DNA from 2 places in the Streptacidiphilus jeojiensis genome. Region 1 is predicted to be linked to the other one. Evidence: riboswitches for the same ligand, from Rfam matches in the RefSeq annotation. Region 1 holds a riboswitch; the other holds the start of a gene.
What was found. A riboswitch is a leader RNA that binds a small molecule or an ion and turns the genes downstream of it on or off. The one in region 1 is predicted to bind glycine.
Positions count from the first base shown of each region.

Region 2: linked by a shared signal. The riboswitch ahead of gcvP (aminomethyl-transferring glycine dehydrogenase) and the one ahead of gcvT (glycine cleavage system aminomethyltransferase GcvT) in region 1 are both predicted to bind glycine.

Region 1 is NZ_JBEUKS010000008.1:152,377-157,246, forward strand. It holds gene ABUW04_RS22940 (enhanced serine sensitivity protein SseB C-terminal domain-containing protein) at 1-222, opposite strand, end outside; gene ABUW04_RS22945 (enhanced serine sensitivity protein SseB) at 306-1,094, opposite strand; glycine riboswitch at 1,197-1,300, shown strand; gene gcvT (glycine cleavage system aminomethyltransferase GcvT) at 1,461-2,579, shown strand; gene gcvH (glycine cleavage system protein GcvH) at 2,645-3,022, shown strand; gene glyA (serine hydroxymethyltransferase) at 3,043-4,308, shown strand; gene ABUW04_RS22965 (L-serine ammonia-lyase) at 4,429-4,870, shown strand, end outside.
Region 2 is NZ_JBEUKS010000023.1:57,876-62,745, reverse strand. It holds gene ABUW04_RS39005 (DNA polymerase IV) at 1-606, shown strand, start outside; gene ABUW04_RS39000 (PRC and DUF2382 domain-containing protein) at 614-1,894, opposite strand; glycine riboswitch at 2,054-2,145, shown strand; glycine riboswitch at 2,146-2,249, shown strand; gene gcvP (aminomethyl-transferring glycine dehydrogenase) at 2,303-4,870, shown strand, end outside.

The sequences.
Region 1 (4,870 bases):
CGAGGTCACGCAGGGGGCGTAGCCGAAGCCGCCGACCTCCATGTTGCCGTACTGGGCGTCGGGCCGGCCGGGCTCGCCGTGCCACAGCAGCATCCACACCTGGCTCGTGGCCACCGCGCCCAGCAGCGCCTCGTAGGTGTCGTAGCGCCCCGGGGACACCTCCCGCAGCGCCTGTTCGACGGCGCTCCCGCCCCCTGGCTCCACCACGACGTCCTCTCCCATACTCTGCGCTGCTCTGTTCTGCGCTGCTCGGCCCGTGCTGCCGGGCACCCCGGCCCGAACGGTCAGCGGCCCGAACGATCAGCCTAGTGCTCCGAGGGGTGCCGTTCGAAGAACGGTGCGACAGATGTGAGCATCCAGTCGCCGACCGGGTCCTGCGCCAGGTCCAGCAGCACCACCCCGAGCTCCCAGGGCAGCGGGGCGCGGCCCAGGGCCAGGCCCAGCCCCTGGGTCACCGCCGCCTGGTCCTCCGGCTGCCAGCGGTCCAGCTCCACCCCGACGAACAGCTTCTCCTGGTCGGCCTCGACCCGGGCCAGCACCCGACGGGCCGTCAGCACGACCGGTACCCGGGCGAGTTCGTCCACCACGGCGGCCAGGAACTCCACCGGCTCCTCGTACGGCTCCGGGACCCGCAGCCCGACCCGCGCGCCGCGCTCCTCGGCCGAGCCCTCCCCGGAGGGGCCGTCGGCCGCCCGTCCGCACAGCTCGGCGACCCCGGCCGCCGGGACCGGCATGCCGACCGCGCCCTCAGGGTTGACCACGATGCCGACGCCCAGCGGCATCCCCTGGGCCAGCTCGCGCACCGGCGCGACGGTGAAGGACATCGGCCCGGCGACCCGGCGCAGCTGCTCCTCCGAGCTGAACACCGGGACGAAGGGCTGCCCGGCCAGCTCGGTGGTCGGCAGCTCCAGGGTCCCCGCGTCGTAGCCGCCGCCACCCGGCAGCGGCACCCAGACGACGGAGCGGCGCAGCACCTCGACCACCCTCGGGGTGGCGCCGGGGTCGCCCACGGCGGCGGCCAGCACCCGCTCCAGGTCGTTCGCCGGCCAGCCCGGCTGCGGGCCGTCCGGCTGCGGGGGGATGGCCGGGTGCATCTGCGGGTACCGCCGTTCTCCGTCACACTGTCGTCTGGCCGACACAGTAGCGGGCCGGGACGTGCCATGATGAGCGCGACCAACAACTCCACACCGGCCGTTCGAACCCGCGCGGGAGAGCCAGGCCGTACCCCAGGGTGCGCAGCCGGCGCCGAAGGAGCAAGCCCTCCCCGGAATCTCTCAGGCACCCATACCGCACGGGCTAGGCACATCTGGAAAGCGGTCCGCCACTGGCGGACCCACCAACGGTGCAAGCCGCTGTCCCCTCCTCCTATCGGTGGGCGACACGGTGAAGCTCTCAGGTCGCAGCGACAGAGGGGGAGCCCCTGCCGCAGCATGTCCTTGAGAGCTATCAGGAGAGTGTCCATGACCCTGCGATACACCGCGCTGGACCAGGTCCACCGCGCCCTCGGCGCCACCATGACCGACTTCGCCGGCTGGGACATGCCGCTGCGCTACGGCAGCGAGCGCGAGGAGCACAACGCCGTCCGCACCCGGGCCGGCCTGTTCGACCTCTCCCACATGGGGGAGATCGCCGTGACCGGCCCGCAGGCCGGGGAACTGCTGGACCACGCGCTGGTCGGCTTCGTCTCGGCACTGGCCGTGAACAAGGCCCGCTACACCATGATCTGCGCGGCCGACGGCGGCATCCTGGACGACCTGATCGTCTACCGCACCGGCGAGGCGGAGTTCCTGGTCGTCGCCAACGCCTCCAACGCCCAGCTGGTGCTGGACGAGCTGACGGCGCGCGCCGAGGGCTTCGACGCCGAGGTGCGCGACGACCGCGACGCCTACGCGCTGATCGCGATCCAGGGCCCGGAGGCGACCGCGATCCTGGCCCCGCTGACCGACGCCGACCTGCCGGCGCTGAAGTACTACACCTCGCTGCCCGCCACCGTGGCCGGCCGCCCGGCGCTGCTGGCCCGCACCGGCTACACCGGCGAGGACGGCTTCGAGCTGTTCGTGGCCCCCGGCGACGCCGAGCCGCTGTGGAACGCACTGTCCGAGGCGGGCGCGGCCAAGGGCCTGGTGCCCTGCGGGCTGTCCTGCCGGGACACCCTGCGGCTGGAGGCCGGGATGCCGCTGTACGGGCACGAGCTCAGCACCGAGCTGACCCCGTTCGACGCCGGCCTGGGCCGGGTGGTCCGCTTCGACAAGACCACCAACGGCGGCGCCTTCGTCGGCCGCGAGGCCCTGGAGAAGGCGGCCGAGCTGGCCGCCACCCACCCGCCGCGGGTCCGGGTCGGCCTGGTCTCCCCCGGCCGCCGGGTGCCCCGGGCCGGGATGCCGGTGGTGTCGGGCGACGGCACGGTCATCGGCAGCATCACCTCCGGCGCCCCCTCCCCCACCCTGGGGAAGCCGATCGCGATGGCGTACGTGGACGCCGCGCACGCCGCCCCCGGGACCGCGGTGGCCGTGGACGTCCGCGGCACGCACGAGCCGGTCGAGGTCGTCGAGCTGCCGTTCTACACGCGCGCCCGATAGCCGCCGCCGTCTTCCTGTACGGACCCGTTTCGCCCTCCCCTTCCTCATCCTGGAGAATCGCAGCCATGAGCAACCCCCAGCACCTCACCTACAGCAAGGAACACGAGTGGCTGACGGCCGTCGAGGACGGCGTGGCCACCGTGGGAATCACCGCGTTCGCCGCCGACGCGCTCGGTGACGTCGTCTACGTGCAGCTCCCCGAGGTCGGCCAGACCGTCTCCGCCGGCGAGACCTGCGGCGAGCTGGAGTCGACCAAGTCGGTCAGCGACCTCTACTCCCCCGCCACCGGCGAGGTGGTCGAGGCCAACCAGGCCGTGGTGGACGACCCCGCCCTGGTCAACTCCGCCCCCTTCGCCGAGGGCTGGCTGTTCAAGATCCGGCTCGACGGCACCCCCGAGGGCCTGCTGACCGCCGACGAGTACTCCGCCCACACCGGCGCCTAGTCCTTTAGGGAACGAAAGACATGACGGTTCTGAACCAGTCCCTGCACTCCCTCGACCCCGAGGTCGCTGCGGCGGTGGACGCCGAGCTGCACCGCCAGCAGTCCACCCTGGAGATGATCGCCTCCGAGAACTTCGCCCCGGTGGCGGTGCTGGAGGCACAGGGCTCGGTCCTCACCAACAAGTACGCCGAGGGCTACCCGGGCCGCCGCTACTACGGCGGCTGCGAGCACGTCGACGTGGTCGAGCAGCTGGCGATCGACCGGGTCAAGGAGCTGTTCGGCGCGGAGCACGCCAACGTCCAGCCGCACTCGGGCGCCTCGGCCAACGCCGCGGCGATGTTCGCGCTGCTCAAGCCGGGCGACACCATCCTGGGCCTGGACCTGGCCCATGGCGGGCACCTGACCCACGGCATGAAGATCAACTTCTCCGGCAAGCTCTACAACGTGGCCGCGTACCACGTGGACGCCGAGACCAACCTGGTCGACATGGACGAGGTCGAGCGCCTCGCCAAGGAGCACCAGCCGCAGCTGATCATCGCGGGCTGGTCCGCCTACCCGCGGCAGCTGGACTTCGCCGCGTTCCGGCGGATCGCCGACTCGGTGGGCGCGCTGCTGATGGTGGACATGGCGCACTTCGCCGGCCTGGTGGCGGCGGGGCTGCACCCCTCGCCGGTCCCCTACGCCGACGTGGTCACCACCACCACCCACAAGACCCTCGGCGGCCCGCGCGGCGGCGTGATCCTCTCCAAGGCCGAGTACGCCAAGAAGATCAACTCCGCGGTCTTCCCGGGCCAGCAGGGCGGTCCGCTGGAGCATGTGATCGCGGCCAAGGCGGTCTCCTTCAAGGTCGCGGCGACGGACGAGTTCAAGGACCGGCAGCGGCGTACCCTCGAAGGCGCGAAGATCCTCGCCGAGCGGCTCACCCGCCCGGACGCCACCGAGGCCGGCGTGTCGGTGCTCTCCGGCGGCACCGACGTCCACCTGGTCCTGGTGGACCTGCGGAAGTCCGAGCTGGACGGCCAGCAGGCGGAGGACCGGCTGCACGCGGTCGGCATCACCGTCAACCGCAACGCGGTTCCCTTCGACCCGCGTCCGCCGATGGTCACCTCGGGCCTGCGGATCGGCGCTCCGGCGCTGGCCACCCGTGGGTTCGGCGCGGAGGACTTCGCGGAGGTGGCCGATGTCATCGCGGAGGCGCTGAAGCCGTCGTTCGACGAGAAGCGTGAAGCGTTGGCGCAGCGGGTTGCTGCGTTGGCGGCTAAGTACCCGCTCTACCCGGAGCTGTAGTCCGGGACCGGGGGCGCGGGGTTGCTGTCGGAAGCGGTCCACTGCGTAGGTGGTGGGTTGCTCGCGCAGTTCCCCGCGCCCCTGGGGGGTTGCAACTTTCTCTCTCTGTAAAGGTTCACCGTGGCCATCAGCGTCTTCGACCTCTTCTCCATCGGGATCGGGCCCTCCAGCTCGCACACCGTCGGACCGATGCGCGCGGCCCGGATGTTCGCCCGGCGGCTGAAGTCCGAGGGCGTGCTGGCACAGACCGTTTCGGTGCGGGCCGAGCTCTTCGGCTCGCTCGGCGCGACCGGGCACGGGCACGGCACCCCCAAGGCGGTCCTGCTGGGGCTGGAGGGGAACTCTCCGCGCACCGTGGACATCCTCCAGGCGGACCTGGACGTGGAGCGGATCAAGGCGGAGCGGCGGCTGCGGCTGCTGGGCCTGCACGAGATCGCCTTCGACGCCGACACCCAGTTGGTGCTGCACCGCCGCAGGTCACTGCCGTACCACGCGAACGGGATGACCCTCTGCGCCTACGACGCGGCCGGGGTTCCGCTGCTGGAGAAGACCTACTACTCGG
Region 2 (4,870 bases), on a different contig from region 1:
TTCGACTTCACCACGCTGACCCGGTCCGAGACGCTGCCGTCGCCCACCGACGACCCGCTGGTGATCTCGGCGATCGCCCGGCGGCTGCTGGAGCAGGTCGAACTGACCGGCGGAGTAAGGCTGCTGGGCGTCGGCGTGTCCGGTCTCGCGGACTTCACCCAGGAGGACCTGTTCGCCCAGGCCGAGCGGGAGGCGGCCGAGGCCGCGGCGGCGGGCTACCCCGACGGCGGTTCGGAGCAGGATCCGGAGACGGCTCACCAGGCGGAGGCCGCCTACGGGGGCCCCGGCGAGCCGCGGGCGTTCCACCCGGGTTCGAGCGGCGGAGAGCGCTCGTCGCTCCCCGGGGGATCGGAGCACCCGGGCGGCGTCGGCACGCTGCTCACCGTGCGGCGCTGGATGCCGGGCCAGGACGTCCGGCACGCCGAGCTCGGCCACGGCTGGGTCCAGGGCAGCGGGGTGGGCCGGGTGACGGTGCGCTTCGAGACGCCCTGGGGCGAGCGGGGGCCGGTGCGCACCTTCTCGGTCGACGACCCGGAACTGGAGAAGGCCGACCCGCTGCCACTGGTGCGCGGATCGGCCCTCGCCGACGGGACTGCCGAGGTCTGAGCGGGCGTCAGGCGCCGATGGCGTGGCCCGGGAGGTCGGGACGGCCGGGCGCGGGCGGCGGCGTGGACGGGGCGGCGGTCGGGGCCTGACCCACCGGCGCCTGGCCGGGGGCTTGCCCGCCGCCGGGCACCGGGGTCGGTCCGGCCGGGCGGGTGCTGTCCTGCACCTGGATGTGCTCCCGGTGCAGCTCGTCCCGGACGATCTCCTCCTCGGTGAACCGCTCGGTGACCAGGCGGATCCGCTCGACCGGGACGACCGCCTTGCGGACCACCACCCGCTGCTCGTGGAGGGTGACCTCCTCGGTGCTCTCGGTGATCTCCTGGTCCGTCAGCTGGGCGCGCTCGTCGGCGCCGACCGGGACCCGCTCGACCCGGATCCGCTCGCGGATCACCGGGACCCGGCGCTCCACCTGCTCGGCCGTCACGTACTTGCGCAGCCGGGCCTTGCCGAGGACGCGCCACTCGGTGGAGATGTCCAGCCGCTCCTCGCGGCAGACGAACTCGATCGGCTCCGGGACGCCGGCCTGGGCGGCGCGGGTCGCGGCCGCCGCGGTGCCCGGCAGCGGACCGGTGAGCGGGTCCGGCTGGTCGGCGCGCTGGTCCGTCTTCTGCAGCGACGGGGCCGGCTCGGCGGGGACCGAGGGCCGGGCCGCGGCGGCACCGGCCGCACCGGTCGCTGCGGCGGTCGGCGGGACCGAGGCGGTCTGGGCCGGCGGCGGGGCCATGAACGCGGCGGTGCGGCTGGTGTCGGCGGTGGGGGTGGACCCGGTCGCCGTGGTGGTGGCCGCGGCGGCTGCGGCGGCCGTCACCACCGGCATGGCCTGCGTGGCCGCGGGCGCGGCGGGGGGCACGACCGGAGAGGCCGGAGCAGTGGGAGTCGCCGGGGCGGTGGGAGCCGCAGCCGCGGGGGCCGGGTCCTTGGCGCCGCCGGAACCGGAGCCGGAGCCGCTGCCCGAACCACTGCCGCTGCCGCCACCGGGGACCTCCAGGCCGTAGTAGCGGTAGAGCTGTAGTTCCTGCTCCGGCGAGAGGTGCTGGCCCACGCCGAAGTCCGGGGAGTCCTTCACCTGGGACTTGTCGTAGGGGATCCGCAGCTCGTCGCTGACGAACTCGCTGGTGGCCAGCGGCACGAAGGCGTCCCGACCGAACAGCCCGGTGCGGACCGCGGCCCACTCCGGCTTGCCCGTCGCGTCGTCGAGGTACACCTCGTCCACGGTGCCGATCTTGTCGCCGTTGCGGTCAACGGCCTTGTGGCCGATCAGGTCCCTGGGGTCGATCTCGGTCTGCACGGGCGCGTCCACTCCTCGCGGCGGAAAGATGACATATGCGATCAACTCATACGAAAAGGCATAAAGATCGATTTGTCGAATGCCTACCGCCGTTACGGGTGTGTCACTGCTCCATTCGATGCACCCGGGGATCACGCTGATAGGCTGACGGCGACCGGTCGAGTGCGCGCGGGAGAGACCGTGCACCTCTGCGGCGCCGAAGGAGCAACTCCTCCCCGGAAACTCTCAGGCATCCGTACCGCGCGCGCGAGGTCACTCTGGAAAGCGGGGCCCGTCCGTGAGGGTCCACACCGACGGTGAAAGCCGGCTGTCCCTGGCCGGTGAAGCTCTCAGGTTCCATGACAGAGGGGGAGGTCGTCCCGGCACGCCCATCGTGCCAACCGGGTCCGACCAGGAGGCTCTCCCGCCATGACGTCCCCCTTCCACGAGCGGCCCTTCGAGCAGCGCCATATCGGTCCCGACGCCGACGCGCAGGCCAAGATGCTGGCCCAGGTCGGCTACAGCAGCCTGGACGAGCTCACCTCCGCCGCCGTCCCCGCGGCGATCCGCAGCCTGGAGGCGCTGGACCTGCCGGGTGCCCGCTCCGAGGCCGAGGTGCTGGCCGAGCTGCGGGCGCTGGCCGGCCGCAACCAGGTGCTGCGCCCGATGATCGGCCTGGGCTACCACGGCACCTTCACCCCGCCGGTGATCCTGCGCAACGTGCTGGAGAACCCCTCCTGGTACACCGCCTACACCCCCTACCAGCCGGAGATCTCCCAGGGCCGGCTGGAGGCGCTGATCAACTTCCAGACCGTGGTGTCCGACCTCACCGGGCTGCCCACCTCGGGCGCCTCGCTGCTGGACGAGGGCACCGCCGCCGCCGAGGCCGTGGCGCTGGCCCGCCGGGTCGGCAAGGTCAAGGGCGGCGTCTTCGTCATCGACGCCGACGCCCTGCCGCAGACCATCGCGGTGATCCGGACCCGCTGCGAGCCCACCGGCGTGGAGACCGTGGTCGCCGACCTCAGCGAGGGCATTCCGGCGGAGGTCGCCGAGCGCGGCGTCTTCGGCGTGCTGCTGCAGTACCCGGGCGCCTCGGGGGCCGTCCGCGACCTGGCGCCGGTGATCGAGCAGGCCCACGGTCTGGGCGCGGTCGTAGCTGTCGCCGCCGACCTGCTGGCGCTGACCCTGATCGCCTCGCCCGGCTCGCTCGGCGCCGACATCGCCATCGGCACCACCCAGCGCTTCGGCGTCCCGATGGGCTTCGGCGGCCCGCACGCCGGCTACATGTCGGTGCGCGCCGAGTACGCCCGCAGCCTGCCCGGACGCCTGGTCGGCGTCTCCGTCGACGCCGACGGCAACCGCGCCTACCGGCTGGCGCTGCAGACCCGCGAGCAGCACATCCGCCGCGAGAAGGCCACCAGCAACATCTGCACCGCGCAGGTGCTGCTCGCCGTGATGGCGTCGATGTACGCGGTCTACCACGGCCCGGACGGGCTGAAGGAGATCGCGCTGCGCACCCACCGCTACGCCGCCGCGCTGGCGCAGGGTCTGCAGCAGGGCGGCGTGGAGATCCTGCACGACGCGTTCTTCGACACCGTCACCGCGCGGGTCCCCGGCCGCGCCGCCGAGGTCGTCGACTCGGCCCGGCTGGCCGGGGTGAACCTGCGTCAGGTCGACGCCGACACGGTCGGCATCAGCTGCGACGAGACCACCACCGCGGCCGATCTGGCCGGGGTCTGGACCGCCTTCGGCGTGCACGCCGCCGCGGGTGACCTGGAGGCGCTGAACTCGGCCGCCGGCGAGGTGCTGTCCGGCTCGCTGCTGCGCACCGACGACTACCTGACCCACCCGGTGTTCCACGGCCACCGCTCCGAGACCGGCATGCTGCGCTACCTGCGCAGGCTCGCCGACAAGGACTACGCGCTCGACCGGGGCATGATCCCGCTGGGCTCCTGCACCATGAAGCTCAACGCCACCACCGAGATGGAGGCGATCACCTGGCCGGAGTTCGCCGACGTCCACCCCTTCGCCCCCGAGCACCAGGCCGCCGGGTACCTGACGCTGATCCACGAGTTGGAGGACCGGCTCGCCGAGCTCACCGGCTACGACAAGGTCAGCCTGCAGCCCAACGCCGGGTCGCAGGGCGAGCTGGCCGGGCTGCTCGCGGTCCGTGCCTACCACCGCGCCAACGGCGACACCGGCCGTGACGTCTGCCTGATCCCCTCCTCCGCGCACGGAACCAACGCCGCCAGCGCGGTGATGGCCGGGATGCGGGTGGTGGTCGTGAAGACCCTGGTCGACGGGGACGTCGACGTCGAGGACCTGACCGCCAAGATCGAGCAGCACCGGGACCGGCTCGCGGTGCTGATGGTCACCTACCCGTCCACCCACGGCGTGTTCGAGGAGAACATCGCCGACATCTGCGCGGCCGTGCACGACGCCGGCGGCCAGGTGTACGTCGACGGCGCCAACCTCAACGCCATGGTGGGCCTGGCCAAGCCGGGGCGGTTCGGCGGCGACGTCTCGCACCTGAACCTGCACAAGACCTTCTGCATCCCGCACGGCGGCGGCGGCCCCGGCGTGGGTCCGGTCGCGGTGCGCTCGCACCTGGCGCCGTACCTGCCGAACCACCCGCTGCAGCCCTCGGCGGGTCCGGAGACCGGCGTCGGCCCGATCTCGGCGGCGCCCTGGGGCTCGGCGGCGATCCTGCCGATCTCCTGGTCCTACGTCCGGCTGATGGGCGGCGAGGGGCTGAAGCGGGCCACCCAGGTCGCGGTGCTCAGCGCCAACTACATCGCCAAGCGGCTGGCGCCGTACTACCCGGTGCTCTACACCGGCCCGGCCGGGCTGGTCGCGCACGAGTGCATCATCGACCTGCGGCCGCTGGCCAAGGCCGCCGGGGTGAGCGTGGACGACGTCGCCAAGCGGCTGATCGACTACGGCTTCCACGCGCCGACGATGTCGTTCCCGGTGGCCGGGACGCTGATGATCGAGCCC